4 regions of the Halobacillus naozhouensis genome follow, and region 4 is predicted to be linked to each of the others. Evidence: riboswitches for the same ligand, from Rfam matches in the RefSeq annotation. Region 4 holds a riboswitch; each other region holds the start of a gene.
What was found. A riboswitch is a leader RNA that binds a small molecule or an ion and turns the genes downstream of it on or off. The one in region 4 is predicted to bind S-adenosylmethionine.
Positions count from the first base shown of each region.

Region 1: another riboswitch for S-adenosylmethionine. It lies ahead of P9989_RS03280 (Na+/H+ antiporter NhaC family protein); the one in region 4 lies ahead of P9989_RS14910 (methionine ABC transporter ATP-binding protein).
Region 2: another riboswitch for S-adenosylmethionine. It lies ahead of P9989_RS01245 (DUF2292 domain-containing protein); the one in region 4 lies ahead of P9989_RS14910 (methionine ABC transporter ATP-binding protein).
Region 3: another riboswitch for S-adenosylmethionine. It lies ahead of metK (methionine adenosyltransferase); the one in region 4 lies ahead of P9989_RS14910 (methionine ABC transporter ATP-binding protein).

Region 1 is NZ_CP121671.1:619,108-621,309, reverse strand. It holds gene P9989_RS03280 (Na+/H+ antiporter NhaC family protein) at 21-1,325, opposite strand; SAM riboswitch class I at 1,400-1,501, opposite strand; gene P9989_RS03275 (hypothetical protein) at 1,537-1,698, shown strand; gene P9989_RS03270 (hypothetical protein) at 1,744-2,118, shown strand.
Region 2 is NZ_CP121671.1:206,030-208,231, reverse strand. It holds gene P9989_RS01255 (sigma-70 family RNA polymerase sigma factor) at 1-517, shown strand, start outside; gene P9989_RS01250 (helix-turn-helix domain-containing protein) at 581-820, shown strand; gene P9989_RS01245 (DUF2292 domain-containing protein) at 951-1,115, opposite strand; SAM riboswitch class I at 1,244-1,349, opposite strand; gene P9989_RS01240 (restriction endonuclease) at 1,470-2,090, opposite strand.
Region 3 is NZ_CP121671.1:2,737,659-2,739,860, reverse strand. It holds gene pckA (phosphoenolpyruvate carboxykinase (ATP)) at 1-551, opposite strand, end outside; SAM riboswitch class I at 1,002-1,116, shown strand; gene metK (methionine adenosyltransferase) at 1,340-2,202, shown strand, end outside.
Region 4 is NZ_CP121671.1:2,838,408-2,840,609, forward strand. It holds gene P9989_RS14905 (methionine ABC transporter permease) at 1-139, opposite strand, end outside; gene P9989_RS14910 (methionine ABC transporter ATP-binding protein) at 132-1,157, opposite strand; SAM riboswitch class I at 1,326-1,437, opposite strand; SAM riboswitch class I at 1,572-1,675, opposite strand; gene P9989_RS14915 (TlpA family protein disulfide reductase) at 1,755-2,171, shown strand; gene P9989_RS14920 (hypothetical protein) at 2,168-2,202, opposite strand, start outside.

The DNA.
Region 1 (2,202 bases), 2.0 Mb from region 4:
AGCGCGGCTCCTTTTTATCTTCATTTTTTTTCATTTAAGATCGTAAAGCGCGGGAACCTGAAAGCAATGGCCAGTAATCCCGAGATCCCTATTAACATCGGATAAAAGCAGTACGGGACAATCGCTACAGGCGAAATACTGGCAACGCCTGCCACTGCTAGCATTTGCGCACCATATGGAAGCAGACCTTGTATCGTACTTCCGAAAATATCCAGCACACTCGCTGAACGACGCGGTGAAATGTTAAAGCGCTCAGAGATCTGTTTTGCCAAAGGCCCAGTCGTAATAATCGAAATCGTATTATTGGCCGTGGATAAGTTAACCGTACTTACTAATGCTGCGATGCCAAGCTCGCCGCCTCTGTCACTATTAATTCGCTTGCTGATGCTTCTGAGCAGAAATTCAATCCCGCCATTTTGCTTAATTAATTCAACGAGACCGCCTAAGAGAATGACCATTATTGATAGATTCAACATACTTGCAAATCCATCACTGATTAATGTGACGAAATCCATCAAGGCGATTTCATTTAGAATGAGTCCGACGGCCCCAGCAAATAAGATGCCCCCAAATAGTACATAAATGACGTTGACCCCGGCAATAGCAAATACGAGTACAGCCAAATAAGGCAATACTTTTATAAAATTAAAAGACTTCGCTTCCTGGATCGCACCTGAAGCATCAGCCGTCATCACGTAGAAAATGATCGCCGTTATGACCGCAGCAGGCAGTACAATGAAGAAGTTGGCTTTAAATTTATCTTTCATTTCTGCTCCCTGAGTTCTTACAGAAGCAATGGTTGTGTCAGAAATAACCGACAAGTTATCGCCAAACATCGCACCACTAATAATCGTCCCCATTGCGAGAGCGACGTGAATATCTGTCTGCTCAGCTATACCTAAGCCAATCGGAGCCAGAGCTACCACTGTTCCAACAGAGGTCCCCATTGAGATAGAAATGAAACATCCGATAATAAACAGTCCGACAATAATTAAGTTCCCTGGCAGGAAAGAGAGCCCCATATTTACAGTGGAATCTACCGCTCCTACCCCTTCAGCTACTTTGGCGAAAGCGCCGGCCAGCAGGAAAATCACTACCATAAGAATGATATTAGGGTGTCCCCCGCCTTCGCTCAGCTGGTCAATCTTCGTTTGAAAGTTAGTTTTTCGATTCATGACTAATGCGACAAGAATAGACACAAATAAGACAACTAAAACAGGCATTTTATAGAAGTCGCCTGTCAGAATGCCAGAACCGATAAATAATAAGATGAATATAGCAAAAGGAAGCAATGCCCAGGCATTTCCTTTATGTTGTTGTTCCATTATTTAACCTCCTTGGTCAGTCCAAATTAAAAAGCCTTCTTGAATGAAGAAGGCTTGGTCAATCAGTCTGTTCCTTCTTATCTATCAAGTATACGTACTTGCTGGATGTAGCACCATTCCTAAAGGTGGTTGCTGAAGCTTCACCGGGCCAGCCCCTCTGCTTCTCTTGATAAGAATATATTGATTTAAAAAAGTCCATTTCATACTTTACATGAAAACAAATCCGAACACAAGAAATTCAGAAAACTGGGAAATCCCCCCACCTCAGGTCATCCAGAAACTGGATGACCTGAGGTGGGGGATATTGGAATTATTGGTAATCGGGAAAGGGGCCTATATTTACTTGACCGATACACAAGTAGCCCATAGTTGAATAACCTATAAGGAGATTGTTATAGAGAACAGGAGGAGTTTAGAAATGGACTCAAATTATATGAATGCCAATTACATGAACGCTAATCATATGGGGAATATGGTTGCTGATCCGCAGCATTTAGAGCATATGTATCACGTCTGCAATCAGCACAAAAATAAAAATGTGCATATTCAAACCGTATTTGGTGACTCTTTTCAAGGTCGTATTGATCATGTTGATATGGAAAACGTTCACATGACTTTAGCTGAAGGACAGTCGGAGGAAAATTCAAGATTATGGGGCGGATTCGGATACCCTGGCTATGGTTACGGTGGATATGGTTATGGTTACGGCTATCCTTATGGTTATGGAGGGTATGGCGGCATTGGAAGACTGATCCTTCCGTTGACAGCCATCGCTGCATTATCAGTTCTGTAGATAACCAACCACCAAAAAAGCAGCTCTCGCTGAGCTGCTTTTTTAGCATTAAGATTCAGAGGATTGGCAACGTGAACTCTCCTC
Region 2 (2,202 bases), 1.6 Mb from region 4:
CTTTCAAAAAATCGAACACCAATACTTACTTGAGAGAACGATTTGCCACTCTGAGAAGGCAGCCGAAGCTTTAAATACTGCCTTCAAGCAGTATTACGCTACGATTAGATTAACCAGCCAACTATCCCATAGCATAAGACGACACGCTATTCGATTTGACCAAAGAAGAAACAAAGATAATCAACATCATTTATTAATTTTGGATAAGCCCCTTGATTATGCCAGTGATACTGTTACACATCTGGATCTCATAGCAGATAACATAGCCGTGCCTATCGATAAATTAGTTATCGAACAATCCAATCAGTTAGAAAATCAAATTGAGAGTCCCACTCTATATTTTGCTATTCGTTCGCTAACACCACGCCAGCGTTACATTTTAGAAGCGGCTTATCTATTTAACTTGAAGGATACGGAAATCGCTGAACAGGAGGGTGTTTCACAACAATTTATTACAAAAACACGAAGGAAGGCCTTATCAAAAATTAAATTAATGGTTCAAGACAAAACGATCTGATATGGTTTTACGTTCTGCTCTGTACACAAGGAATTCACAAAAACTTAGAAAGGAGAGGTCACTATGACCAGACTTATTGAATTGGCCAAGCAGGCTCAAAATAATGATACAACTGCAATGAAAGCTATCCTTGAATTATTCGAACCTAAAATTAAATATTCTTTGAAACAAACTACTCCCCAGGAACAAGAAGATCTTTATCAAGAATTGACAATTAGAACGATCGAAATTATACGTCAATACGATATTGAAAGCACCCCTGGATTCTGGGAGTTTAAACATGAAATAGAAAGTCGACAGTAAGGGGCGAATAAATTTTAAAAATCGAGAGAGAAGAAAGCTGCTATAACAGCTTCTTCTCTCATATATAAATAAAAGAGTACCATTCTATTCGCTTACTTCGAATAGAATGGTACTCTTTTATTTATGTATGTTATTTATTGCTAGTCCCACCTTTATCCAGTGTATAACGTTGTTTCTCTGTGGTATCAATCTGAGTCACTTCCCCATTGTGTACAGTAACCACCAACGAACCGAATTCTAACCTTTCCAACCTCGACACAATATCCTTAATCTTTCTTTCATCAATTTCTGCCATATTTAATCCTCCTTTTATTTTTTCTAAGTAATCCCTTTAGCAGCCCCAGTAGCTGACATTTACCTTTGGCAAAGTAAAAACCTCTTCTCATAAATAAGAAGAGGTTTAAGTATCCGATCACTTTGCTCTTCTTATCTTTTCAAACCATTAAGGCTTGCTGGAATTGGCACAGTACTGTTGCAGTCTGCTGCCGAGGCTTCTAAGGGCCAGTCCCTCCACCTCTCTGGATAAGAAATATCTTTTATTTAATTATCCTATAATTTACACTCCCTAGAACTAATTGTCAATCATTTGTTGTGAATCTTTCAACTCTTGGTCATTTACCGGGATGGTTGTTAAATAAAAGAAAACAGATTAGGCTTCTTCCATTTCACCTACTAACTCCTTATCCACTTCTTTCACACCTTCCAGCCAATATTCTACCAGTTCCACTCCATTAATAAGATGGATGTTCTTAAGTGAATGAGCATAATTCACCGCATTTTTGTTAAAAGACCCGGTGGTAATGACGTAACCTCCTGCCGCTTCTTCTTTCACTACATTTGAATGAAGTAAAGCAATTGGTTCATAGCCCATATCGTCTTTATAGCATTTTACCTGTGCTAAATATTTCTCATCCTTTACAGTAAGATCAAAATCTACGCCAAAATCCCAGGAAGGATTCGTGACCCAGGCAGTGCCATTGAATTTCTTCTCAAAAATATTTGCCACAAACCTCTCAAAACTGACCGGGTCTTCCTTGATAAATAGCTTGGAGTACTTTTCCTCTACAACTTCTCCTTCACCTGTTTGTACTGTCCCCTTATTCTTGAACCTATAATAAATTCCCATTGCAAGAGTTCTTTTCAAGTTATCATCGGTTTCAATTTGTTCCATAATCGTTAAGGCCTTATGATGGTGTGATTTTCGTACTACCCATAAGTGCACGAGTGATATCGCTGCTACAATTAGGGCTGCTATTTCAATTAATCCCATATGTTTTAACCTCCCGTTTCAATCGGTTATACGATTAATTGTTGACATACTCTGTTTTATTCATTCAGGATTCAGTTATTACCCGTTTAGGATTGCTTATGTAGAATGTTAT
Region 3 (2,202 bases), 100 kb from region 4:
ATTCTATGTTTAAATGAAATTATAATGAAAGCTTCCGAGTTTGTTCCATCTACTTTTGGATCGGCTTTAAATGTTGGGGCAGAGATGACTGTAAACTCGGCTTCGTGTTGAGAAAGCTCTTGCTCCGTAGGGCGGATAAACATTTGATGGGCGAATAAATTATGCCACGCGAATTCATTGATGACTTGAATAGGTAGACGGTTTTTCTTGTCTGCGCCTGCGTAGCCTTTAAAAACAAATAATTCATCACGTTCTTTTAAATAATCCAGCACTTTGTGGTATAAGCGAACAAACGTGCTGTCATCTATAGATTGATTGGTGCTTCCCCAGTTGACGGTGGATTCTGACTCATGATCTTTTACGATAAATTTATCCTTTGGAGACCGGCCAGTATAGGTGCCTGTGGTAGCAAGAACAGCCCCGCGATCCGTTAACGATCCTTCTTTCTTGGAAAGTATTTTTTCTACAAGTTGTGGTACAGACAAATGATGGAGGACATGCTCTTGTGCTAAAAGTTGGTTTAAATCTGACATTTGGTTAATGGCACTCATATGTGTCAACCCGCCTTTACTATAAAATTAATAAAAAGCACATTGCTTTAAGCTGATTAATAGTATAACACATTCATTTTAATATTCCATACTAATCATGAAAATGCTTTCAATTTATTTTACTATAAAGTTGTGTATCATGCATGCGAGGGATATGAAGTCTTGGGCAGAGTAAACTTACTATACGATTAAACCTATTACTACGTATGGTTATGGAAGAACATCTGCTTTTTCCTCACCCATTTAAAGCTTTAAACATTGGTTATTTCAACCATTGAATTTTCAACAAATAGGGCAGCCAGTCTATCGTAGTTTCAAGGGAAATGTAAAGTGATTATTGTTCTATAATAATAGTTATACTTGTTTAGAGGGAATTGCCTGTTTCTTAAAGCATAGTAAACTGATTGACATTAAATGAGGATTTCGGTACGATTATTCCGAACGGATACTCTCTTATCCAGAGTTGGTGGAGGGACAGGCCCTAAGAAACCCGGCAACCGTCAGATAAATACCTGACATGGTGCTAACCTGGAGCAAGGCAGTTGTTAGCCTTGGACGATAAGAGCGAAAGGGAACAGTACCTTTCCTCTGAACGAAGGAAGGGTTTTTTCTTTTATTGGAAAAAGGTTCCAGCACAATTTCTTATGATGTTCATATTCATATGTACATATAACGTGAAATGTGCGATAGCCATAATAACGATTGTAAGGAAACTTATAGGTTTCTAGTGATACTGGTAAAGAGTTCCGTCTAATCTATGTATATAACAGAAGGAGGAGTTTAGCAGAATGCCTGCCAATCGCCGGTTATTCACATCTGAATCTGTAACAGAAGGTCATCCTGATAAAATCTGTGACCAGATTTCTGATGCTATTCTAGATGAAATTTTAAAAAACGATCCAAACGCACGTGTTGCGTGTGAAACAACTGTTACAACTGGGCTAGTCCTCGTTTCAGGTGAGATCAGCACGAATACGTATGTAGATATCCCTGCTATTGTACGTCAAACCATTAAAGATATTGGCTATACAAGAGCGAAATACGGATTTGACGCTGATACATGTGCCGTATTAACAGCTATAGATGAACAATCTCCTGACATTGCAGGCGGAGTAGATGAAGCACTGGAGTCAAGGGAAGGTCAAATGAGCGATGAAGAAATTGAGTCTATTGGTGCGGGAGATCAGGGTCTAATGTTTGGTTATGCAAATAACGAAACGACAGAACTGATGCCTTTGCCAATTTCTCTTGCTCATAAGTTATCCAAACGACTTTCTGATATGCGCAATGATGGTACCCTCAGCTATTTGCGCCCCGATGGAAAGACTCAGGTAACAATTGAATACGATGAACAGGATCAGCCTGTTCGTGTCGATACTATTGTTATTTCGACACAGCATGCAGAAGAAATAACACTTGAACAAATTCAAAGAGATTTGAAGGAAAAAGTTATCCTTCCAGTAGTGCCGTCAGAACTTATTGATGAGAATACTAAATATTTTATTAATCCTACTGGAAGGTTCGTGATTGGTGGCCCCCAAGGTGATGCCGGGCTAACCGGAAGAAAGATTATCGTAGACACCTACGGAGGCTATGCCCGTCATGGGGGTGGGGCCTTTAGTGGTAAAGATGCTACTAAAGTTGACCGATC
Region 4 (2,202 bases):
CTGACAAGTATAAAAGTAACCCAAGTAGCAATCCTAGTATGAATGTTCCTGCCACCGAAATGCTCGTCATAAATAGAGTTTCTTTTGTTGCTGTAATCATCTCCTGCATTTCTACATTCGCGAACATTCCTTTATTCATCTGGGTTCACCTCCACTTGCACAGAAGTGGTTTGTATATAAGTGATCGCTCTGTCTATTTCCTCTTTATCGCCAACAAATTGAACAAACAACGTTCCATAAGCCCCTTTTTGAGTTTGCGTAATTTTCCCATGAAGAATATTTACATCAATCGTAAACGCTCTGGAGAGTTCACTAATAAGAGCCTGGTTCGTACTCTCACCAATAAAGTGAAGTTTTACGATCTCACCGGATTTGTACGTTTCATTTATGAGTCCCAACGAATGTTCGCGATCAGGATCACCCATTACCTGGTCTACAAACCGTCTCGTAACTTTTTGCTTCGGATATAAAAACACATCCAGCACGTTACCTGACTCCACAATTCTTCCTTCTTCCATTACGGCGACACGATGGCAAATCTTCCGAATCACATGCATTTCATGTGTGATCAATACAATCGTTAGCCCCAGTTTTCGGTTAATGTCTACTAACAAATCCAATATAGAGTCTGTTGTTTCTGGATCAAGTGCTGAAGTTGCTTCATCGCACAGAAGTACTTTTGGATTGTTAGCCAAGGCTCTGGCAATTCCAACCCTTTGCTTTTGACCACCGCTTAGCTGTGAAGGATAAGACTCCCCCCTGCCAGAAAGCCCTACCAAATCAATCAATTCATTGACGCGTTTCTTACGCTCTTCTTTTTTTACACCCGCGATTTCCAACGGAAAAGATATGTTATCGTAAACTGTTCTTGACCAAAGCAGATTGAAATGTTGAAAAATCATTCCTATTTCCTGTCTGGCCACTCGCAGCTTGCTTTTATTAAGTTGAGTGACATTTTCGTTATCAATGGTTACACTTCCATCACTTGGCTCCTCAAGCCGGTTTAGAAGTCTGATAAACGTACTTTTACCTGCACCACTGTAACCAATGACTCCATATATTTCACCTTTTTCAATATCCAGGTCCAGTTTATCAACTGCACGGACATTTTGATCTTTCGTATAAAAAACCTTTGATAATTCCTTAATCGAAATCAACGCTGTTCCTCCTAAAAACTAGCGACAATTCCCTGTGACCGAACATTATACTGATTGACTCAGTAAACGGGCAACCTTCTAAAGGGAAAAGCGCTAAATCCATGTGATAATAAAAAACGCCTTTCTGTTTGAGAACAGAAAGGCGTTTACACGTCTTAATCATCTGTTCTCTCATCTGCCAAAGCCTAAAGCTTTGCAGGAATTGGCACCTTTTCAAGTTAATAAACTTGACGGTTGCCGGGCATCAACGGGCCAGTCCCTCCGCCTCTCTTGATAAGAGATACATATATTCATATTGTTGAATTAAGTTTTCTGAATGATACAAACAGGATTTTAGCACCACTACTTTGAACTGTCAACAAAAATCGACATCAAAAAATCCCTTCCTTTTAGAAGAGACGGGTTTTCATTCTCTTCTCATCTTTCAAAGCTCTGCTTTGCTGGAATTAGCACCGTGTTGTTAGTAAACCGGTTGCCGGGCGTCAATGGGCCAGTCCCTCTGCCTCTCTTGATAAGTGAAGATGTCGATATTTATGTAAGGAATATGTTAGCATGGGGTTGCATTCGCGTCAATAAAAAAGTTTGGAGGAACCAACAATGACCACCGCAATCGACTTTGAATTACCATTTATTAACTCTCGTGAAACATACCGATTAGCTGACGATCTCGGGAAAGTAATCATGCTCACCTTTTGGGCTTCATGGTGCCCTGATTGTGGAGTGGATTTACCGAAGAAGGAGCAGCTTTTCCGGTCCCTGGACAAAGAAAAAGTAAAGATGCTTACAGTAAATGTTAAGGGGCGGGAAAGAAATAACAATGATGGTAGAATATTTACGGAGAAATTTCTCACCCAGCCAACTTTGGAGGACAACGAAATGGAAGTGTATAATCAATATAATTGCGAAGGTGTACCTACTACCATCCTTATTAACAAAGATGGATATGTGACTCATAAATTTGGTGATAAAACCTCTTTTCTTTCCATTGTAGAAGCGGTTGGAACACTAATTTAATGGGAGAGCATTAACAACGACTCTACTAAAA